3 regions of the Thauera humireducens genome follow, and region 1 is predicted to be linked to each of the others. Evidence: riboswitches for the same ligand, from Rfam matches in the RefSeq annotation. Region 1 holds a riboswitch; each other region holds the start of a gene.

Region 1 (4,205 bases):
TACGACGAGACCCGCCACGCCCTGCTGGGCGAGCGCACGGGCAAGCAGTTCCGCCTGTCGGATCGGGTCAAGGTGCAGCTGGTGCGGGTCGACATGGCCACCAACAAGATCGACTTCCGCCTGATCGAAGGTCCGCTGGCGGTCGAGAAGCCTGTCGCCGTGGTGGAGGAGACGCCGGCTCCCGCGCCTCGGCGTGCGCGCAGAACGACAAGGACGGCTGCCGACAAGGCCGCGGTGGAGACCGTCGTCGTGGCAGCACCGGCCGCGGCGTCCGCCGTGGAGGTCGCCAAGCCGGCAAGGAAGGCGCGGGCGAAGCCTGCCGCCGCGCCGGCCGAAGAAGTGATTGAACCGGCCGCCATCGCGGCAAAGCCGGCGCGCAAGCCCCGGGTCAAGGCGCAGTCCGTGCCGGAAACGCCCCCCACGCCGGTGACACCGGCGCGTAAGTCGCGCGTCAAGGCCGCAACGGCGCTTTCCGCGCAGAAGGCGCCGCAAGCGAGCGTGCTCGACGATATCTGGCAGAAGGCGGCCGACCAGGAGGCAGCGGCGCAGAAACTCGCGGCAGAGGAGGCGGCCAGCGCGCGGGCCGGCAAGAAGCGCAAGGCGGCGGACAAGGCGGAGGGCAAGCCTGCGAAGAAGGCAAAGGCACCCGCCGCCAAGGCCAAGTCCAAAGTCAAGGCGGGCGCCAAGGTGAAGCCTGCAGCCAAGCCGGCGAAGAAATCCGCTGCGAAGGCGGTGAAGGCGTCCGCGACCGCTGCCGAGCCGGTAGAATCGCGCGCCTCCAAACCGGCCGCACGTTCTGGCGGCAAGACCTCGACCAAGGGAACCCGCCGTGGCTAAAGCCCCAGAAACTGTCTCCACCCGCCTCATCTACGGCTTCCATGCCGTTTCCGCCAAGCTACGCCACGCGCCGGATTCGGTGCTGGAAATCTTCCTGTCCGGCGATCGCAAGGACGCCCGAGTGCGCAAGTTCGTTGCCCAGGCCGAGGCCGCGGGCGCACGCATCACGTCCAGCGAAGGCGACAAGCTCGACGCGCTGGTCGGCACGCGGCGCCACCAGGGTGTGGTGGCCAAGGTCGACGCCACGCGGCGCGACATCAAGCTCGCCGACGTGCTCGACAGCCTCGAAGAGAATGCGCTGATCCTGGTGCTCGACGGCGTGCAGGACCCGCACAACCTCGGCGCCTGCCTGCGCGTGGCCGACGCCGCCGGTGCGCATGCGGTGGTGGCGCCGAAGGATCGCGCGGTGGGCCTCAACGCCACGGCGGTCAAGGTCGCCAGCGGTGCGGCCGACACCGTGCCCTACATCACCGTCACCAACCTGGCCCGCGCACTGCGCGAGATGCAGGATGCCGGCGTGTGGGTGGTCGGTGCCGCCGGCGAGGCCGAGAAGTCTCTGTACGAGATCGACCAGAAGGTGCCCGTGGCCTGGGTGCTGGGTGCCGAAGGCGACGGCTTGCGCCGCCTGACGCGCGAGACCTGCGACGAACTCGCCCGCATCCCGATGCACGGCAGTGTCGAGAGCCTGAACGTGTCGGTCGCCAGCGGCATCTGCCTGTTCGAGGCGCGTCGCCAGCGCGGCTGAACGGTTCCGGCGAGCCCCGTCTTTGGGGTAACCTCTCGCCCTTCGAGCTTCGGGGTGCCCGCGCCAGTCGCGGGAGAATCGGGAAAGCGGTGCAACTCCGCTGCGCGCCCAGCGCCGTGATGGGGATTGTCCGGGCATGGTTTGCCCAGCCACTGGTCCGCAAGGATCGGGAAGGCGCCCGGACGAGATGATCCACAGCCGGAAGACCGGCCCCGAAGCGTATCAAGCAGCCGCCTGGTCGGCGGTTGTCCACTGCTCTACGACAAGGGGAATTTCATGAGCAGTCCTTCGCAGGCCGTCCAGACCGATCCGCAGTTCAGTGCCGAGGAGCGCGCCGCCGTCTATCGGGCCATCCACACCCGGCGCGACGTGCGCGGCCAGTTCCTGCCCGACCCGATCCCGGACGAGGTGCTCGCGCGCGTGCTGACGGCCGCCCACCATGCACCGTCGGTCGGCTTCATGCAGCCGTGGGACTTCGTGCTGGTGCGCTCGCGCGAAGTGCGGCAGAAGATCCAAGCCGACTTCCGCGCCGCCCATGCCGAGGCTGAGCTGATGTTCGAGGAAGGCAAGCGCGACACCTATCGCAAGCTCAAGCTCGAGGGCATCCTCGAGGCGCCGGTCAACCTGTGCATCACCTGCGACCGCAGCCGCAACGGCCCGGTGGTGATCGGCCGCACCCACATCGGCGCGATGGACGTCTACAGCGCGGTGTGCGCGGTGCAGAACCTGTGGCTTGCCGCCCGCGCGGAGGGCCTGGGCGTGGGCTGGGTCAGCATCCTGCATCAGCAGACCCTGCGCGAGGCGCTCGGCATTCCGCAGGACATCGTGCCGATCGCCTATCTGTGCATCGGCTACGTCAGCCATTTCTATGACAAGCCCGAGCTGGAGTCGGCGGGCTGGCTCAAGCGCATGCCGCTGACCGAACTGCTGCACTTCGACGGCTGGCAGGGCAGGGCGGACGAGGCGGGCGAGCGGCTGGTCGACGAGATCGGGCGGGTGTGGCCGATCCTGAAGTAGGGGTTTCGACCGCGGCGGCCGTGCTCGACGCCTTGCCCTGGCAGCGGCTCAAGATTCAGTCGGATAGGGTGGCGAGGAAGTCGCCCCAGGCCTCGATCGGCAAGGGCCTGCCGAACAGGTAGCCCTGATAGAACTCGCAGCCGTGCAGCCGCAGGAACTCGCGTTGCGTCGGCGTCTCGACACCTTCGGCGATCGTCTCGAGGCCGAGTGCGTGGCTCATCGACAGGATGGCCAGCACGATGGTCTCGCTGCCTTCGTCCTCCGTCATGTCGCGGATGAAGGACTGGTCGATCTTGAGCTGGGCGAAGGGCAGGCGCTTGAGGTAGGACAGCGAGGAGTAGCCGGTGCCGAAATCGTCGAGTGCGAACTGGATGCCGAGCGTGCGCAACTGGTTCATGCGCGCCACGGTTTCGTCGAGATCCCCCAGGATCACGCTTTCGGTCAGCTCGAGCTTGAGCCGGCTCGGGTCGATGCCCGCGCCTTCGACCGTACGGCGCACCATGGCGAAGAAGTCCGCCTGGTGGAACTGCCGCGCGCTCACGTTGACCGCGATCGAAAGCTGGCGGGTTGCCGGCGCCTGTTGCCACTGCGCGATCTGTGCGCAGGCGGTGCTCAGCACCCACTGGCCGATCTGTACGATCAGGCCCGTGTCTTCGGCCAGCGGAATGAACTCGGCCGGCGAGATCATCTTGCCGTCGGTGCCTGGCCAGCGGATCAGCGCCTCGGCACCGGCGAGCCGGCCGTGGCGGTCGACCTGGGGTTGATAGACGAGGCGGAAGCTGCCGGCCTGCAGGGCTTCGCGCAGGCCGATTTCCATGCGTGCGTGGGCATCGACGACCGCCTGCATTTCCGGATTGAAGAAGCGGATGGCGTTGCGTCCTTCTTCCTTTGCCCGGTAGAGCGCGACTTCGGCCTGCTTGAGCAGCATCTCGGGTGCGACCGCCTTGCCGCGGAACAGGCTCACGCCGATGCTCAGGGTAGCGTAGTGAGGCTCGTCGCCGTTCTCGCCGAGTGCGTAGGGCGCATCGAGTTCGGCGTGCAGCTTCCGCGCGATGAGCTCCGCGCGCGCGATGGCGTCGTCCTGATTGTCGCCGATGTTCTCGATGACGATGGCGAAGTCGTCGTCGCCATGGCGGGCGACGGTGTCGTCCTCGCGCATGGCGGCGCGCAGGCGGTTGCCGAGTTCCTTCAGCAACTGGTCGCCGCTGGCATGGCCGCGCGAGTCGTTGAGTTGCTGGAAGCGGTCGACGTCGAGCAGCATCAGCATGCCCCAGGCTTCGCTGCGACCACTGCCGCGGATCGCCTGCTGCAGGCGGTCGCGCAGCAGGGCGCGGTTGGGGAGCCCGGTCAGCGCGTCGTAGTAGGCCAGCCGGTGCAGCAGCGCCTCGGACTGCTTGCGCTGGGTGATGTCTTCCTTGACCGCGACGTAGTGCGTGATGGTGCCGTCGGGCTGCTTGATCGGCGCGATCGTGGCCAGTTCGAGGTAGCTCGCGCCATCCTTGCGCGTGTTGTGGAACTCGCCGCGCCAGACCTCGCCCCGCAACAGCGTGGCCCACAACTCTTCATAGGTCTCGCGTGGCGTGAGGCCGGCATTGAGGATGCGCGG
Region 2 (4,205 bases), 1.3 Mb from region 1:
CGGAGACGGTCGGTGGCAACGAGCATTGCGGCTTAGTGCATCGCGTAACGCACGGCCACGAAGGCGTTGGCCTCCTGGGTGCCGTAGTTCTGGGCAAGCTCGTAGTCCTTGTCGAGAAGGTTGTTGGCGCGCACTTCCACGCTCCAGTCCGGCGCCAGCGCGTAATGCACGTAGGCGTTCAGCAGGCCGTAGCCGCCCATGCGGTTGGCCGCGTTGTTCGGGATTCGATCATACCGCCGCCCCTGCGCGTTCCACTCCATCCCCCAGGTCCACGGCCCGGTGGCGCGCTCGATGCCGAGCGAACCGCCGATGCGCGCACGACGGCCGAGCTCATCGCCGGTTTCCTCGTCTTCCGTGTCGAGGAAGTCGATGCTGGCCCGCACGCGGTAATCCCACAGCATCGTGCTGGCAGCCAGCTCGACGCCCTGGATCGAGGCCTCCGCCACGTTGGCCGGCGCCCAGTCGCCCATCGGATCGGCCGGGTTCACCGGCGCCCACGCGATCAGGTTCTTGATGCGGTTGTTGAAGTAGGTCGCGCTGAGGCTGGTGCCGCCGCGCTCCCACACCAGGCCGGCCTCGCGGTTCAGCGCCTCCTCGGGCTTCAGGTTCGGGTTGCCGCTGAACGGAAAGTAGAGGTCGTTGAACGTGGGCGCCTTGAACGCCGTGCCGATGCTGGCACGCGCGCGCCACTCCGGCGTCAGCCGATAGCCGTAGGCCAGCGCACCGGTGGTCTTGCTGCCGAACTGCGAATCCTCGTCATGGCGGGCGTTGACCTGCAGGTGATGGCGATCGAACTGTCCGCTCCAGCCGAGCAGCACCGAATTGGTGTGCCGCTGGGTCTTGTCATAGTCGGCCGTCGAATCGACTTCCTGCTCGAGATACTCGTAGGCGGCCAGCAGCGAGCCGACGCCCAGGGCGATGTCGTGCTGCCAGGTGAACTGGCGCTGCGCGGTCTCGAACGTGGATTTGGCGTTACGATCAGAATAGTTGTGCGACTCGTCCGCGCCGTAGCCGAAGCGCAAGGTGCTGGTCCAGTCGGCGGTGATCTGGTTGCGCATGTGCAGCCCCAGCGAGTCGGTGCGCTTGTCCAGATACGAGTTGAACACCTTGGCGTTGTCGTACCAGTTGCGCATGTCCGAATGCAGCACGGTCAGGCCGATCTCGTCGGCGTCGCGGAAACCGAGCGACACCGAGCCGCTGAAGTACTCGTTGCGGAAACCGTCGTCGTCGGGATCGCTGCCGCGCGTCGACTTCGGCTTGGCATCGATGCCGTCACTGCGTTCGCTGCCGGCGGACACGTTGTAGCGCAGCCGCTCGACCCCGCCCGCCAGCGTCGCACCCAGCGTGCGCGCACCATCGGTGCCGACGCCGGCACGCACGCTGGGCTGGAAACCCTCGCGTCCCTTGCGCGTGAACACCTGGATCACGCCGCCGATCGCATCGGAACCGTAGAGCGCGCTCGCCGGGCCGCGCAGGATCTCGATGCGGTCGATCAGCTCGAGCGGAAGGTTCTCGAGCGTGGGCGAGCCGCTGGTCGCCGACCCCACGCGCACGCCATCGATCAGGAGCAGGGTGTGCCCCGAGTTGGCGCCGCGGAGGTACACGCTGCTGCTCGAGCCCGGACCGCCATTGCTCGCCACCTGTACGCCGGGACGGCTGGACAGCAGTTGCACCAGCGTGGCATTGCCGGCACGGGCGATCTCGTCGCGGTCGATCACGTCGACGCTGGCAAGCGCCTCATCGGCCGTGATGGGCTGGCGGGTGGCGGTGACCACGACGTGGCCAAGCTGGGCATCGTCGGCCTGGGCCGGGACGAACGGGTAAGCGAGCGCGCACGCGGAAACCAGCGCGGAAAGGCGGATCTTCATTGTCGGAACTCCCTTCGCCATGCCGCGCGTCCCCGCACGCCATGGCAACTTCACATGGACGCGCCGACAGCGTGGGAGAACCGAAGAGAGCAGGACAAACCGCGCCCGTCGCCGCCACCCCGCGGCACATCCGCCAATTCGCGTTCCGGCCGGTCTCCGGGCTCGTGCGCTGTACCGGCCGCAGGGCCGGACGGGTGGATCGCCTTCCCGGGAGTCGTCCTCCCAGTGGCTGCGTGATCCGCCTTGCGCGCACTTACCGTTGCGGGGGCAGCACAGGCATTGCGGCCATCGAGCAGAGGATGGTCCGCGCACCTGTTTCCCGTTTAACCCTGGGCGAGAATCGCCCGTGGGCACCGATAACGCGCCGCCCCTTCCGAGGCAGTGGGGGCGGATGATACCGTACGGGCGAGTATCGTGCACTGCAATAAATGACAGTCCTCTTTCCGGACAGGAGCCATCAGAACAATGACATGCGAGCTGATCCTGGGCGGCGCGCGCTCGGGCAAGAGCCGCGAGGCCGAGCGCCGCGCGACCGAATCCGGGCTGGCGGTGACCGTGATTGCGACCGCCGAGGCGCTCGACGACGAGATGGCGGCACGCATCCGCCGCCATCAGGCGGACCGGCCCGCAGGCTGGCGCACGGTGGAGACGCCGGTGGCGCTCGCCGACACGCTGCGGCGCGAGGCAGCCCCCGACCGCTGCCTGCTGGTCGACTGCCTGACGCTGTGGCTGAGCAACCTGCTGGTGGACGCCGAGAGCCTGCCGCCCGGCGCCGATGCCGAAGCCCTGCCGCTGTTCCGAGCGCAGCGCGACGCGCTGCTCGCGACCCTGCCGCGACTGCCTGGCCGCATCGTGCTGGTCGCCAACGAAGTCGGCCTCGGCCTGGTGCCGGAGCACCCACTCGGCCGCCTGTTCCGCGACGAGGCCGGCCGGCTCAACCAGGCGGTCGCCGCGCTGTGCCCGCGTGTGGTGTTCGTCGCCGCCGGCCTGCCGCTGGTGCTGAAGCAGGACTAAACTCGCTCCCCACCCAGCCGCGGCCCCGACGCCGCTCCACCGGAAACCTCGCGTCATGAACCTCGCCATCACCGCGCCCGACCAGGCGATTGCCACCGAGCTGCAACACAAGATCGACCGCAAGACCAAGCCGCTTGGCGCCCTCGGCCGGCTCGAGCCGCTGGCGCTGCAGATCGGCCTCGTGCAGCAGACGCTGACGCCCCAGTTGCGCCAGCCCCACATCGTCGTCTTCGCCGGCGACCACGGCGCGGCGCGGGCGGGCGTGTCGGCCTACCCGCAGGACGTGACCTGGCAGATGGTGGAGAACTTCCTGGCCGGCGGCGCCGCAATCAATGTCTTCAGCCGGCAGATGGGGCTGGGGCTGACCGTCGTCGATGCGGGGGTCAATCACGACTTCGGCAAGCGCGCCGGCCTCATCGACGCCAAGATCGCGCCGGGTACGGCGAACTACATCGAACAGCCGGCGATGAGCGCCGAACAGCGCGACGCCGCCCTGCAGCGCGGACGCGAGATCACCCATGCGCTGGCGGACAACGGCTGCAACTGTGTCGGCTTCGGCGAGATGGGCATCGGCAACACCGCCTCGGCCTCGCTGCTGACGCACTGCCTGGTCGGTGCCGAGCACGGCGCCGACCTCTACACCGTGACCGGCCGCGGCACCGGACTGGATGACGCCGGCCTCATCCACAAGCGCGCCCTGCTCAAGCAGGCGCTGGAGCGCGGCGGCCGCCCAACCGATCCCCTGGCGGTGCTGGCCGAGTACGGCGGCCTCGAGATCGCCATGATGGCCGGCGCCATGCTCGGCGCCGCCGAGCGCAGGATGCTGGTCCTGATCGACGGCTTCATCGTCACCTCTGCACTGCTGGTCGCCCACGCCATCGACCCGGACGTGCTGCCCTACTGCGTGTTCGCTCATCGCTCGCAGGAACCCGGCCACGGCATCCAGCTCGACCACTTGGGAGTGGAGCCTCTGATGTCGCTGGATCTGCGCCTGGGCGAAGGCACCGGCGCCGCGCTAGCCTGGCCGCTGGTGCAGTCGGCGGTGAGCTTCCTCAACGAGATGGCGAGCTTCGAGTCGGCCGGCGTCAGCGACCAGGGCTGACGCACACGGCATGCGCTACCAGCTCGAACTGTTCTTCACCGCGCTCGGCTTCTTCACCCGGCTGCCGGTGCCGGCCTGGGTGCCGTGGTCGCCCGAGCGGCTGAACCACGCGGCGCGCTTCTTCCCGCTGGTCGGCTGGGTGGTGGGCGCAACCGGCGCGGCAGGCTACGCGGTGTTCGCGCTGGTCCTGCCCGCCTCGCTGGCGGTGATCCTGTCGATGG
Region 3 (4,205 bases), 1.0 Mb from region 1:
GTCGAGCAGTTCGGGGCGGGCCCGCGCGAGCTGCTCGGCCAGCGCATCGGCGCGCATGAATACCGTCGTGCCGTCAGACGCCTCCAGCGCCAGCAGGCGCGGCCCGGCATCGAGCTGCGCCGGTGCGGGCGCGTCGGCGCTGCGGCTGACTTCGGCGAGTTCGAGCGTGCGCACGACCTTGAGGCCGGGCACCAGGGCGATGCCGTCGCTGCCGTCGGCGCGACTGCCGGCGCTGCGCAGCACGCCGGGCAGTGCCGTGCCGGCGCCCGCCTCGGCCTGCACCGGCAGTTTCAGCGCAGGCGCGCCGCGCCGGGTGGATTGACTGTTGGCCACGATGCTCTCCCTTGTTCGACCCGCGGACGACCCGCCCGTCGGAGCGACGATCCTCTCATGCCCATGGAATTTTCAGCGAGCACTGACACCGGCCGTGCGACGGCGCTGCGGCGCAACGTATCATCCACCTTCACCGCTCCGTCACGGGTGGCGCCAGAACGCGAAGGACTGGAAGCGGCGCCCCGTCCACCAGGCATTGCGCGACACCGCGGCGCGCACGCCACGACGGCCGGCCATCGACTCGAGCGGCCGCAGCACCTCGCCATCCGCGCGGCGCAGGGCCTCGGCGCCCGGTTGCTCCGGCACGACCAGCGAGACCTGCCCCGCTTGGTCGATGTCGCGATGGCGCGCAACGATCACGCAGACCTCGCCCGCATTCGCCGCCGCCTGCAGCAGTGTGGGGTCGAGTTCGCGCACCCAGCCGAAGGCCGTGCCCTGGTCGTCGAGCCAGTCGTGAAGCGCATTGATGCCGATCTCGCGCACGGTCTGGTCGAGGACCGCTGCGACCGCCTCGCCCAGCGTCAGGCGGCGCAGCGCGCTGTCGGTCCACCACACCCGCGGCAGATAGACGCCGGCAAGGTCGGCGCAGTCGGCGACATACGCCAGCGCCACGCCCTTGCCATCGAGCGGCCGATAGCGGCGATGCGCGGGGTTGGCGACATCGAGCCAATCCAGGATCGACTGCAGTTCGGCGGCACGCGCCGTCGACACCCGCGCGTTGCGCGCAGGCCGATCGCCCTCGGCGAGCGGATGGATGCGCCCCTCCGCACGGACCCGGCTGGTCGCGGACAGGGCGTCGTGCAGCACCGCGGGCGGCAAGGCCGGAAGCGACGCCGCGCCCTGCAGCGCGGCACGCGCACGGCCGCGGGCACGCGGCTGTGGCGCCACGGCGGCCAGATACTGCTCGGCCACCACGCCCTCACGCATCGTCCCGCCGAGCATCACGCGAACCCGCACCCAGCCCGCGGCCGCGCCCGGCCCGCGCACCTCGACCTCGGTCCCCTGTGCCAGCGAAGCCAGCAAGGTCGCCGGCGACACGCGCGGGGCGGAACGCAGGTTCAGCTGCAGCGGCACCACACGGTGCGTGGGGGCAAACGGCACCGAGGCCGGTGCCACCGAGCCCGCCAGCCCGAGCTCGCGCAGCGCGTGGCGGCCCTTCTCGAGCAGTTCGCGGCGGTCGGCAAAGCCGTTGAGGCCACCGTTGATGCGGCGCGTGATCGCCTTCAGGTCATCGATGTCGGCCAGGTCGTTGAGGGCGTTGCGCTCCCAGAAGAACACGGCGGACTGCACCGCCAGCTCGCCGGCCACGCGGTCGGGCTCGGCCACCACGTCCTGGCCGCACCAGCGCGCCAGGGCGCGGTAGTTGTCCTTGCCGGTGAGCTGGATCAGGCCCCGGCCACGGTAGCGGAAGCCGTCGCCGCTGGCTTCGGGCCCGTTGCCCATGCGCCCGGAATACACGCGGTTGCCGATCCGCTCGGGCTTGCGCGCACAGGCCTCGGCGTCGGCACGGGTAGGGAAATAGCGTGGAAACACCCTCAGCAGTCCGTCCGCCGAGTAGTTCAGGTTCTCCTCCGTCAGGCGCAGGCAGCCCGACTCGTGCAGTGTCTGCGCGAGGAAATGGACGATGCGCGGCGCCGTGTCGATGGCATGCCGGGCCATGGCCGCATCGAGCGCCTCGACATAGCGATCGGCATTGGGACCGGTCGCCCCCATGCGGGTCAGCACCTCGCGCGTGATCAACATGCTGTGTCTCCCGGAAAGCGCGCCCCCGCGGCCGTCGGCGCACTCTCACTAAAGCCCAGGCGCGCACGCTATTCAAGCCGTGGCGCAGCCCATCGGAATGTCGCCTCTACCCTGCGGTCACGCCGCGACCTTCCGCAGCGGCAACTTGCATATCCGGATCGGTTTCGATTAGTCTGCGCCCGCATTCGATCCGGGTGCCTTGTCATGCAGCCGCATGACAGGGTGAAACGGGAAGTCCGGTGACGTCGTCCGCCCCGCGCGTACGACCAGTCCGGCGCAGCCCCCGCTGCTGTGAGCCTGACGACTCCGCCACACGCCACTGAGCCTTGCGCTCGGGAAGGTCGGCGGACGAGGAAGAAGGCAAGCCAGAAGACCGGCCCGATCGAGTTTGGTTGATGTGAGCCCCGGGGTGAGGGTTCGATCCGACTGGTTTTCCGCCGGCTGCCTGCGTGCGCCGGAAGCTCCAGCCGATTCGTATTGCATGCGTCCGCACGTCCTTGGCGAGGCCAGGGTGCGCGCACGTACGCACACTCCGCCTGCGTGGCTCCCATCGTTGATTCGAAGCACTCGTGGGGAGTCATCATGCATATCGAACCCGGCATCCTTTCCGGCGCCAAGATCGCCGCCGCCAATCTCACCGCCATCGGCCTCGCCGCCGCCCAGGCACCGCAACTGCTCAAGCAGCCACAACTCGTCCTGCGTACGCTGCTCGCGGCGCTGTTCTTCTCGGTCTTCATGCAGAGCTTCCACCTGCCCGCCGGCGCGTCGGAACTGCACTTCATCGGGGCGATGCCGATCTACCTGACGCTGGGCTTCGTGCCCACGCTGCTCGGCTTCGGCCTGGGCCTGCTGCTGCAGGGCGTGATCTTCGAGCCCGCCGACCTGCTGCACCTGGGCGTCAACTTCCTGTCGCTGGCCGTGCCATTGCTTGCGCTGCATCTCGGCCTCGGTCGCAGGCTCGCCGCCGGGGCAGCGACCGAGATCAGGTCGGTGCTCAAGCTCGATGCCGCCTATTACGCCGGCGTCGCGATCATGGTCGGCTTCTGGCTGTCGATGGGCGAGGTTGCCACCCCCTTCGCCGAGTGGATGACCTTTGCCGCCGCCTACCTGCCGGTGGTGCTGATCGAGCCGGTGCTGACCGTGGCCGTCGTCAGGCTGCTGCAGTCGCAGGCGCATCGCCCGCTGGTCCAGCTCTGCTTCGCCGTCCCGGCGAGCCGCTGATGACCGGGACGCCCGGCACGGTCTGGTTCGTCGGCGCAGGGCCCGGCGACCCGGACCTGATCACCGTGAAGGGCCGCCGCCTGCTCGAGCAGGCCGGAGCGATCCTGTTCGCCGGCTCGCTGGTCGACCGCACGGCCACGCAGTACGCGCCGGCCGACTGCGAGATCCGCGACTCCAGGGACATGACGCTCGAGGCCATGAGCGCCTGGCTGCTCGACGCCTGCGCCCGCCATCGCACCGTGGTGCGCCTGCAGACCGGCGACCCCGGCCTGTATGGCGCGCTGGTCGAGATGACCCGCCCGCTCGATGCGGCGGGCATCGCCTGGCAGGTGGTGCCGGGCGTGTCCTCGGCGATGGCCTCGGCCGCCGCCGCCGGTGAGACCCTGACCCTGCCGGAAGTGACGCAGACCGTGATCCTCACCCGCGTCGCCGGCCGCACGCCGATGCCGCCGGGCGAAGACCTGGCGGCGCTCGCCGCGCACCGCACGACGCTGTGCATCTTCCTGTCGATCACGCTGCTGCACGAGGTGCAGCGCGCGCTGCGCGCCGCCGGCTGGCCGGAGGAGGCGCCCATCGTTGTGGTGCAGAAGGCGAGCTGGCCGGGCGCGGAGAAGATCGTCCGCGGCACGCTGGCCGACATCAAGCGCCGCTGCCAGGACGAGAAGATCGCCAGCCAGGCCATGATCATCGCCAGCCCCGCGCTCGGCGCCCGCCACTGGCCCGACATCGCCCGCTCCAAGCTCTACGACCCGGGCTTCGGCCACCGTTTCCGCAAGGCCTCGGCGCCTGCCTCCGAAGCCGGCCTGCCCACCGGAGAATCCGCATGAACGACACCGCCATCCTCCTCGTCGGCCACGGCTCGCGCAATCGCGAGGGCAACCAGGAGATCCTGCATTTCGCCGCCCAGT

What was found. Region 1 has a riboswitch for cobalamin ahead of bluB (5,6-dimethylbenzimidazole synthase). Riboswitches for the same ligand answer to the same signal wherever they lie in the genome.
Region 2: another riboswitch for cobalamin. It lies ahead of AC731_RS13065 (TonB-dependent receptor domain-containing protein); the one in region 1 lies ahead of bluB (5,6-dimethylbenzimidazole synthase).
Region 3: another riboswitch for cobalamin. It lies ahead of AC731_RS14260 (energy-coupling factor ABC transporter permease); the one in region 1 lies ahead of bluB (5,6-dimethylbenzimidazole synthase).

Annotation. Positions count from the first base shown of each region.
Region 1 covers NZ_CP014646.1:4,068,218-4,072,422, forward strand. The annotation lists gene rnr (ribonuclease R) at 1-837, shown strand, start outside; gene rlmB (23S rRNA (guanosine(2251)-2'-O)-methyltransferase RlmB) at 830-1,582, shown strand; cobalamin riboswitch at 1,618-1,811, shown strand; gene bluB (5,6-dimethylbenzimidazole synthase) at 1,859-2,599, shown strand; gene AC731_RS18910 (bifunctional diguanylate cyclase/phosphodiesterase) at 2,655-4,205, opposite strand, start outside.
Region 2 covers NZ_CP014646.1:2,780,985-2,785,189, forward strand. The annotation lists gene AC731_RS13065 (TonB-dependent receptor domain-containing protein) at 33-1,868, opposite strand; cobalamin riboswitch at 2,000-2,241, opposite strand; gene cobU (bifunctional adenosylcobinamide kinase/adenosylcobinamide-phosphate guanylyltransferase) at 2,334-2,882, shown strand; gene cobT (nicotinate-nucleotide--dimethylbenzimidazole phosphoribosyltransferase) at 2,938-3,984, shown strand; gene AC731_RS13080 (adenosylcobinamide-GDP ribazoletransferase) at 3,995-4,205, shown strand, end outside.
Region 3 covers NZ_CP014646.1:3,040,906-3,045,110, forward strand. The annotation lists gene AC731_RS14250 (CHAT domain-containing protein) at 1-333, opposite strand, end outside; gene AC731_RS14255 (glycoside hydrolase family 19 protein) at 475-2,076, opposite strand; cobalamin riboswitch at 2,251-2,472, shown strand; gene AC731_RS14260 (energy-coupling factor ABC transporter permease) at 2,659-3,297, shown strand; gene cobM (precorrin-4 C(11)-methyltransferase) at 3,297-4,124, shown strand; gene AC731_RS14270 (sirohydrochlorin chelatase) at 4,121-4,205, shown strand, end outside.